Regions from separate parts of the Flavobacterium sp. 9 genome, predicted to be linked through region 3. Evidence: riboswitches for the same ligand, from Rfam matches in the RefSeq annotation. Region 3 holds a riboswitch; each other region holds the start of a gene.
What was found. Region 3 has a riboswitch for cobalamin ahead of CLU81_RS23220 (TonB-dependent siderophore receptor). Riboswitches for the same ligand answer to the same signal wherever they lie in the genome.

Region 1 (3,289 bases), 3.5 Mb from region 3:
CCGGAGCTTTTCATGAAGATGGATTTGCTGATGTTTGTGATGGTTTTGGCGGAGGCTGGACCAAAGAAAAAATTCTAATGATTATGAAAGACAGCGCCATTGGTGCTTATGGAGCAATTGGTTTAGTTTTGCTCTTTTTATTGAAGTTCAAATTGCTTTCAGAATCTATTTTGCTATTCGATGGTAAAAACTCTTATCTTCTTATTCTCCTTTTATTTGTTTCTGCTCACGCTTTGAGTCGTTTGGCTGCAATTTCAATTATTTTCACGCATGAATATTCTCGTGATGATGCTTCGAGTAAAAGCAAACCAATTGCTAAAAAACATACTTGGAAAGAAATTTCAGGATCATTTTTCTTCGGATTACTTCCGTTGTTGGTTTTCTCTTATTTTCAATATAAATTTCTCTTGGCTTTAATTCCGGTTTTTATAATGCGTTATTTTTTAGCCCGATATTTCCAGAATTGGATTGATGGCTACACAGGAGATTGCCTTGGCGCAACGCAGCAGGTTTGTGAGGTTGTTTATTATTTAAGTATTCTATTGGTATGGAAATTTATCTAGTTCGTCACACTGAAACTGTTTGTGAAAAAGGCATTTGTTACGGACAATCTGATGTAGATCTGGCAGAACCTTTTGATTTAGTTTTTGAAAACATTCTTTCGCAATTACCTTCAGAAGCTATTATTTTCTCAAGTCCTTTAAAACGTTGTGTTATTCTGGCTGAATATATCGAGAAGAATATCAAAACTATTTCTTTTGAAAAAGAAGAGCGTTTAATGGAAATGAATTTTGGCGATTGGGAATTGAAAAACTGGGATAATATTCCACAAGAAGAACTTAATCCCTGGATGGAAGATTTTGTCAATATTAAGGTTTCGAATGGAGAATCTTTTGTTGAATTACATCAAAGAGTTGGAGATTTCTTATCTGATTTAATTTCAAAAAAAATAACAAATCCTATTATTCTTGTAGTGCATGCCGGCGTTATACGAAGTATTTTATGTCATCAAACTTCATTGCCTCTAAAAGATGCTTTCAACAACAAGGTAGACTTTGGTCAAGTAATAAAAATAGTACTTTAAACACCATTTTGTTTAGAATTTGTTTTAAAAAGTGAAACAAATTTGAAAATTCGATAATTTTAACTTTATCTTTGCACGAAATTAAGGTTGTGTTCATTTTTAACACATTAAAAGGGAATCAAGTAATAATTCTTGAGCTGTACCCGCAACTGTAAGCTTTGTTCTGAAAAGAATGCTTGTTGTAACTACAAAACCACTGCTCGCCCCGGCGAATGGGAAGGTAAACAACAAGACGCAAGCCAGGAGACCTGCCTTTGTAACGAATATCGAGCTCTCGGGAAAAAGAGTTTAGAAATTATGACTTTAAAAAAACGGTTTGCTTTTTGTTTATTGCTGTTGTGCCAAATTATTTCGGCGCAGAACGACTCTATTACCAAATTGAAAGAAGTCGTAGTTTCTGACGCAAATCTTAAAAAATACTCCAATTCACAATCCGTTTTAAAGCTTAATGATTCTGTCATTAATAAAAATGAGGCTTTATTAACGGATCTTTTAAACTTTAATTCCACTATTTATTTTAAAGAATACGGCCGTGGAATGCTTTCTACAGTCTCTTTTAGAGGAACTACTGCATCACAAACCGCAGTAATCTGGAACGGAATTAATATCAATTCTCAGATGAACGGAAGTACTGATTTCAATACTATTTCTGGCTCTGATTATAATTCGATAAGTGTAAAAGCTGGTGGCGGAAGTGTTATTTATGGAAGCGGAGCCGTTGGAGGAACTGTACATTTAAACAACGATTTGGCATTTTATAGTCGGTTTGAGACTAATTTAAAACTTGATTACGGAAGTTTCAATACTATTGGAATCAATTTTAAAACTAATATTTCGAATGAAAAATGGAGCGCGCAAATTGGCTTTTCAAAAAATAGTTCGACAAATGATTACAAATACATCCATAAATACAACTGGAAAGGCGAACAACGCTGGAATCAAAACGGTCAGTATGATATAATAACTATGAGCGCAAATGTTGGTTACAAATTTGACGCAAAAAATAGTTTGAAATTATACACTCAAACTTCTAATACAGATAGAAACACTTCTTTAGTATCTGAAACGGAAACTAAAACCAGATATGTAAATGGTTTTAACCGAAACTTATTAGAATATGACGGCGATTATGGAAAGTTTACCACTAATCTGAAAGCAGCATATATATTCGAAAACTATCAATATTATCCTGATAATGCGATTAATTTTTTCACTTATGGAAAAACAGAAAGCTTTATCACAAAAGCAGATTTAGGATATAAAATTTCTAAATCAACACAAATAAACGGAGTTCTGGATTACAACAGAACTAAAGGTTACGGAACTGGTTTTGGAGATCACGTTAGAGAAATTAGTTCGGCTGCTTTATTGGTTAAACAAGATGTTTCGACAGATTGGAAAAATGAATTCGGAATTAGAAAAGAGTTTACAGACAATTATCAATCTCCTCTCCTATTTTCTTTAGGATCTTCGTATCAATTTAGCAAATTGTATAATCTGAAATTGAATTTATCACGAAATTTCAGAATCCCGACTTTTAATGATTTGTACTGGGAACAAGGCGGAAATCCAAATTTAAAACCTGAAAGTTCTTATCAGGCAGAAATTGGTAATGTTTTCACTTTCAAAAATATATCATTGACTCAAACCTTTTATTACATGAAAATAAAAGATTTATTGCAATGGATTCCGGGAAGCAACGGTATTTGGTCTCCACAAAATACGGATAAAGTAAATAGTTATGGTGCTGAAACATTATTAAGCTGGAAAAAACAGTTTGGTAAAAACATCTTTGCCGCAAATGCCACTTATGCTTATACGGCTTCAAAAAATGATGAAACCAAAAAGCAGCTTTTCTATGTTCCGTTAAATAAAGTAACTGGATCTGTTTCTTATTCCAGAAATAGAATTTCAGCTTATTATCAATTTATGTTTAATGGTTTTGTTTATACAACCGAAAATAATGACCCGAAGGATATAATAAATGATTATAATGTTTCGAATATCGGAATTGACTATGATTTTAAATTTCTCGACACTTTCAAACTTGGTTTTCAAGTATTAAATCTTTTCAATAAAGAATATGAAAGTTTGGAATACAGACCTCAGCCAGGTCGCAATTTTAATATGTATTTAACCCTAAAATTTTAATATAATGAAGTTTAGCAAATTATTTTTAGTAGCACTTAGTGTTTCGCTATTTGT
Region 2 (3,289 bases), 2.0 Mb from region 3:
TTGAGACGAATCTATATTCATTACAGTTTTCATGAAACTCATAGCATAAAATTGTCCTGTGTACCAAACAACGCCTTGTCCCATTGTAGCGCCAAACAACGCGAGTAATACAAATTTAAGATTGTATCGATTTCCAAAACTTTCTTTTAGCGGATTTGTGCTCGTTTTTCCTTCTTTTTTTGCTTTGGCGAAGACAGGAGATTCATCCATGTTTTTCCGAATCAAATACGAGACACCAACCATTGCAATAGAAACCCAAAACGGAACACGCCATCCCCAGGAATCAAAAGCTTCGGCAGAAAGAATATTTTTAGTAGCGAGAATAACCATTAATGAAATAAAAAGACCAACTGTAGCGGTGGTTTGAATCCAGGAAGTCCAATATCCTTTTTGTCCAACCGGAGCATGTTCTGCAACATAAGTAGCTGCGCCGCCATATTCGCCACCAAGAGCAAGTCCTTGTAATAAACGTAGAATTAAAACGAGTAAAGGTGCAAGAAAACCAATAGTTTCATAACTGGGAATACAACCAATTAAAAATGTAGAGCCTCCCATTAATAATAAAGTTGCCATAAAAGTATATTTCCGACCAATAATATCACCAAGTCTTCCAAAAAATAATGCTCCAAAAGGACGGACTACAAATCCTGCAGCAAAAGTGGCTAACGTAGATAAAAAAGCCGCAGTTGGATTGTCGCTTGGAAAGAATTTAGTGGAAATTACAACAGCTAAACTTCCAAAAATATAGAAATCGTACCATTCAATCATCGTTCCCATTGACGAGGCTGAAATTACTTTCCAAATGCCTTTTGTAGAATTTTTACTCATAAAATATTTTGTGTTTTTGATAATTAATTGAATAATTAAGTAACATTTTACGAATATATGAGATATTTTTTTATTTGTTCAATACTTTTTTAACAAAATTAGTTCACTTATTGACTTTGTTTTTCTTCTATCAGTAAATGCCTAATAATTCGAAATAAATTATAGATTGAAGATTATAGTGAGGGCTTCTAAATATAAAGAAGTGTTGTTTTCTTAAGAAAGAAAACACTAGTTTTGCAGAACAATTTTAAAACAGAAAATGGTTGTCATATTGAATAAATATTGACATTAAAAGGGAATTTGGTGTAACTCCAAAACTGTCCCGCAGCTGTAAGCTCATTAACTGAAACCCTTTAATACGTCACTTTTCATTTTTTGAAAGGGAAGGCTGGGTGTAGGGAGCAAGTCAGAAGACCTGCCATTTTTATAGTAATAAATAGCTTTCGGGGATTGAAGCTTGAATTAAAACCAATACTTTTTCACTCTATGTGATAATGGTATTGTTTGGTTATTCTATTCTCGTAAGCCATAAAAAGAGTTTATGAGATTTTTTTTCTGCAAATATGATATCGTAAAAACAATTTCCTGTTGGGTGTTTTTCTTTTCGATACATACTTTTTCTTCATTAAAAAAATCATTAAAACGTATCGTTGTACAAGATGTTTTGCTTTTTAAATAAAGGCAGACAGAAGCTTATTTTATAAAGCTTTTGCTGAAGATAAATTGTACATCGATTTAAAGATTTAAGTAATATAATTTTAAATATTTAATGATGAAAAACCAATTTTTTTCCAAGCAGTTAATTGCAATTGCTTCTTTAATGATCCTAACAGTTTCGTGTAATAATGATGACAATTTTACAGCTCCTCCAGCAATAAAAGGTCAGCAACAATTAAAAGACACTTTAACTATAGGAAAAGTACTAAAATTAAGTTCAAAATTAACAGATAGAAACAATGTTTCTTTCGAATGGGCCGTAGACGGAAAAGTTGTAGGATCTGATTCTACTTATGTTTTCAAACCAGAAACAAGAGGTGATTTTAAAGTTACAATGACGGCAAAAAATGATGGAGGAAAAACGTCTCTAACCTATAATCTTCTTGCATTAGGAGCTTATGAAAACGGTTTTTTCATGATCAACGAAGGTTGGTATGGACACGGAACAGGAACAGTTGGGTTTTATAGATATGATACAAAAAAAATCGAAGACAGTGTTTTTGTAAAAGCAAATCCAGGTAAAGATTTAAAACCGGAATCGTCTACATTAGAATTCGGAACGATCTTTAATAAAAAACTATACTTAGTTTCTAAAGTTGGCGGACCTGTTGTTGTTACAGATGCTTATACACTTAAAGAAGAAAAAAGAATTCCGGCTCAAGGCGGAAACGACTGGCGTGCGTTAGTTGGTATTGATCAAAATCAAGCATTATTGACTTCTGGGAATGGTATCTATAAGCTTAATCTAAATACAATGGCATTAAACGGACAAGTTGCTGGTGTTACAGGTCAGGTTGGAGATATTGTTAAAGTGGGTAATTATGTTTTTGCATTATCTGCTTCACAAGGAGTTATTGTTCTTAATGCTTCAACATTTGCAGTTGTAAAAACGATTCCGGCTATGGTTCTAGGATTTGCCGTTACCGATGATAAAAAAGTTTGGGCAGCGGGAGGCACAAACCTTATAAGTATAGATTCAAGTACGCTTGCAGTAACAGAAATTCCGTTAGGTTTTCAAGCTTATGGAAGCTGGGGAGCATGGCATCCGGGATCTATTACAGCAGCCAAAAACAATGTTTTTATTGCTAAAAACGGAAGTTGGAGTGGTGGTAAACAAGTTTATAAATATACTGGTACGGCTGCATCTTTGGCAACACCTTTTATTACTTTGACACAATCTAATATATTATATGGTTCAGGAATTGGTTACGATCGTCTGAAAAATACTTTGGTTGTAAATACAGTAAATGAAGGATTTGGAGCAAATTTCGCAATAAATAATCTTTACTTATTCAATGCTGATTCTGGTGTTAAAACAGAAACGGTAAGTTTCTCAGGATATTATTTCCCTGCAGTTTCTGTATTTCAACAATAATTTTTTTATTTCTTAACCGCAAAGCGCGCTAAGATTTACGCAAAGGTTCGCAAAGTTTAATTTATGACTTTGCGAACCTTTTTGCATATAATATTGTAACATAGCCCGAGGTTTCAACCTTGGGATACAAAATATATGCGATCATATACTGCGTCCCAAGGTTGAAACCTTGGGCTATGTTTTAAATACGGTTATCATTTTAGGGATTAAAACTTAGCGAATCTTTGCGGTTAAATAGATCAAGAGGAAATATTGTGGAGAAATATATAACCACAAAGAACACAAAGATTTTTTAAGGTAGAGGTTTTATAAAAACACAAAGTTCGCAAAGCGTTGTGTTGATCTAGCTTTGCGAACTTTGTGTTTGTT
Region 3 (3,289 bases):
AAGGTTTTACATAATTTACAGGAATATTGGCTTTCTGACTGTATCGTTCTCCGGTATAAATAAAGCTGTAGTTCAACTGCCAGTTTTTCCAGCTTATAGACGAAGTTGCTGTTCCGCTGTTCATTGGCGTGTACGGAATCTGATCTCCGTAAGTTGTGCCTTTTGGCGTAACATCAATTGCTTTTTGATACGTATAACTCAAGCCCAAATCCAGAAATATTTCTTCCGGAAAACGGAATACAAAATTGGTATTCAATTCAAAACCTGTGATATCAACTTCCCCAAGATTCATCATCGTCCATCGAAATAAATTGGCAGATGGCATCGCAACAATTTTGTCTTTTACGTGATTATAATATACATCTGCCTGAAAGGAAGCCGATTGCAGAAACTTTTTCGGCTCAATAATATAAGTGGAACCAAAATCATATTGCGTAGTAAATTCAGGTTTTAAAGAGCTGTTTCCGATAAAAGTATAATACAAATCATTGAAAGTTGGCATTCTGAAAGATTCTTTATAAAATGCTCTAACCCTGAATTTTTTAGTATCAAAAGGTTGATAAGAAGCGGATACAACCGGACAAAAAACGTGCTGACTATCTCCTTGCTGATAATATTTAACCTGTTCGTCGACATATGCGCCTAACAAATTTGCCTGAATATCAAGTCTTGACCAATGCATTTCTGTAGATAATGCGCCCAAATAAGAATATCTGGTTGGATATGGAAATCGGTATAAATTAGCAGTAAGTGTATTGATCGAAAAATCTGTTGCCAAAGAAACTTTCCACCATTCCTTGATCGTATATTGATTTACAACAGAAGCATAAAATTCATTTTGATAATATTTATTATCCAGCGCGCCTTGCAATGTTTTATAATCAGGATCAATGTACCGATTATAATCTCTGCTGAATTTTATATTGGCAAGCAGTTCGTAATTCTTCGAAAATGAATTTTGAAAAGAACCATGAACAAAGAAATTTCTGTCCCATTGCCGCTGTACATATTCATATTTATTGGCTAAAATCGCTCCCGGAAGTCCACGTTCAGAATCATAATAATAAGCTTTTAATGTAGCCTGACCCGTAGTTCCAACTTTTGCCTGTAATGCCAATTCACTTCTTAAAGCCGTGATATCGCCATTTTGCCTGACAGCCGTTGTATCATAACCATTCGTCTTTTGGTATCTGTACTTATATTTTCCATCGGCTTTAAGCCATTCTGTACTTGCTGTAAGAGAGAAATTAGACGATAATTTTTGTTGATATAGAAAAGAAGGATTAAAAAGTCCAAACGAACCCGTTTTTACGCCAACTCTTATTTTTGTGGTTTTTCCAGAAGAGAAATCAGGAATTTTTGTTTTTAAGAAAAGCGTATTCGAAGAGAAAAAACCTCGTGCAGGCTGAAAAATAGTAGATTTTTGTCCATTATACAATTCAATGGCTTCGATATTATCCAGTGAATATTTTCCGAGATCTACTTGTCCGTTTTGCGCATTTCCAACACTCATTCCGTCATAAAAAACTGCTGTATGAGCACTTCCTAAACTTCTGACATTTATAGTTTTTAAACCGCCAATTCCGCCATAATCTTTTAGTTGCACACCCGAAAAATAACGCACAGCATCTGCAACAGAAAGACTATTTAGTTTTTCAAGCTGTTTTCCTGACAATATTTGGACAGGCATAGGAGATTCTACCTTAAATTCACGCTTGCTTGTGGTTACAATAACCTCATTCAATTGATGTTTCTTTAAAGAATCTGACTCCTTATTATTTTTCAGAGGATTATCTTGTCCATACATCGGATTCAAAAATAAAATCCATGCAAATACAAACAATCCACTATGTATTAGACGCAAACGCCTATGTTCACATAAGTGCATAAAAAATACTCTATTTAACTAAATAGTTGTTAACGGTAAAATCGAAATCAAATGTTAGTTTGATATTTGTGTTTGTCTCAAAACTCTGGTCCACGAGAGTTTGAAATTATAAGCATTGGCAGGTCTCCTGACTTATTCCCATTTTGATCAGCCTTCCCACATTTAGAAAAAATGCAGTGGCAAAAGATTCGATTTCAAAGGCTTAAAAAGCGATTGAATCAGTCAAAATGTTGCATGGAATTTACAGTAACGGGCTTGTTCAGGATTTGCACCTGATTCCCTCTTCGTCAGCTAAACTCGAAAAGAATAGCTAAACCATTGCGAGCGCAAAGATACATAAACACATCAGTTAATATCTAATTTCTTAAAAAAAACAGAAAATAGAAGTCTATACATCTAAAAGTTAATGCTTTAAAAATAAAACTAGATTATTAGAAGTAATTAATTAAACACATATTATAGTGACCAAATTTCTTGTAAAGACATAAAATCGCAAAGATTTTGTCATTTCGAGGAACGAGAAATCTCCACAAGTAACTCCGTAATCAAAGTCACCAATCTTTGTCGAGCTACTTGTGGAGATTTCTCGTTCCTCGAAATGACAAACTAGACGAGAATACTATTATGAAAATGATTGTCCTAGCCCCGATAGAAGTGAAAATCCTTTTGTGGCGGTCCCGAGGCTTCGGGAGCCACAAAAGATTGAAACGGATAGCGGGATTAGCTCCTAAAAAATAATTTTATCATAGAAATCAAAATGACCAAAACTTTGCGTCTTTGCGAGATTAATCTTCGAATCAAATTTAATTCATTTATAGTGATCCAAATAAAGAATAAATACTTAATTTTAAATCAACTAACCAAATAAAAATCAATATTTTATCAAACTGACTTACTTTATTTTAAGATGTTTTTCGGTAATTAAGAATTGCAGCCAAATTCAATACAATTGCAAAACCTATTATAATCAGAATATGTTTTGAAATATCCCTAAAACCGCTTCCTTTGATGATTACCATTCGCATAACATCAATAAAATAACTTATGGGATTAAATTTCGAAACCGTTTTTGCCCAATCCGGCATGCTATCAATTGGCGTAAATAAACCGCCCATTAAAACAAATATCATGACAAAGAAAAACATAATAAGCATCGCTTGTTGCTGCGTTTCGCAAATGGTTGAAATCAGTAAACCAAAACCCAAAATCGCCAATAAATAAACGCATACAAAAGCGTATAAAACCAATAGATTTCCTAACGGAATTATTCCATAAAACAGCCATCCAACCAATAATCCTAAGGTAAATACAACATTGCCCAGAATCCAAAACGGAATCAGTTTTCCTAATATAAAGTGATATTTTTTGACGGGCGAAACATTGATTTGTTCGATTGTTCCG

Region 1: another riboswitch for cobalamin. It lies ahead of CLU81_RS07780 (TonB-dependent siderophore receptor); the one in region 3 lies ahead of CLU81_RS23220 (TonB-dependent siderophore receptor).
Region 2: another riboswitch for cobalamin. It lies ahead of CLU81_RS14820 (DUF5074 domain-containing protein); the one in region 3 lies ahead of CLU81_RS23220 (TonB-dependent siderophore receptor).

What each region holds. Positions count from the first base shown of each region.
Region 1 covers NZ_PEEU01000001.1:1,999,191-2,002,479, forward strand. The annotation lists gene CLU81_RS07770 (adenosylcobinamide-GDP ribazoletransferase) at 1-563, shown strand, start outside; gene cobC (alpha-ribazole phosphatase) at 548-1,084, shown strand; cobalamin riboswitch at 1,152-1,355, shown strand; gene CLU81_RS07780 (TonB-dependent siderophore receptor) at 1,382-3,235, shown strand; gene CLU81_RS07785 (YncE family protein) at 3,240-3,289, shown strand, end outside.
Region 2 covers NZ_PEEU01000001.1:3,587,138-3,590,426, forward strand. The annotation lists gene CLU81_RS14815 (MFS transporter) at 1-828, opposite strand, end outside; cobalamin riboswitch at 1,072-1,266, shown strand; gene CLU81_RS14820 (DUF5074 domain-containing protein) at 1,601-2,920, shown strand.
Region 3 covers NZ_PEEU01000001.1:5,549,116-5,552,404, reverse strand. The annotation lists gene CLU81_RS23220 (TonB-dependent siderophore receptor) at 1-1,843, opposite strand, end outside; cobalamin riboswitch at 1,988-2,223, opposite strand; gene CLU81_RS23215 (ABC transporter permease) at 2,791-3,289, opposite strand, start outside.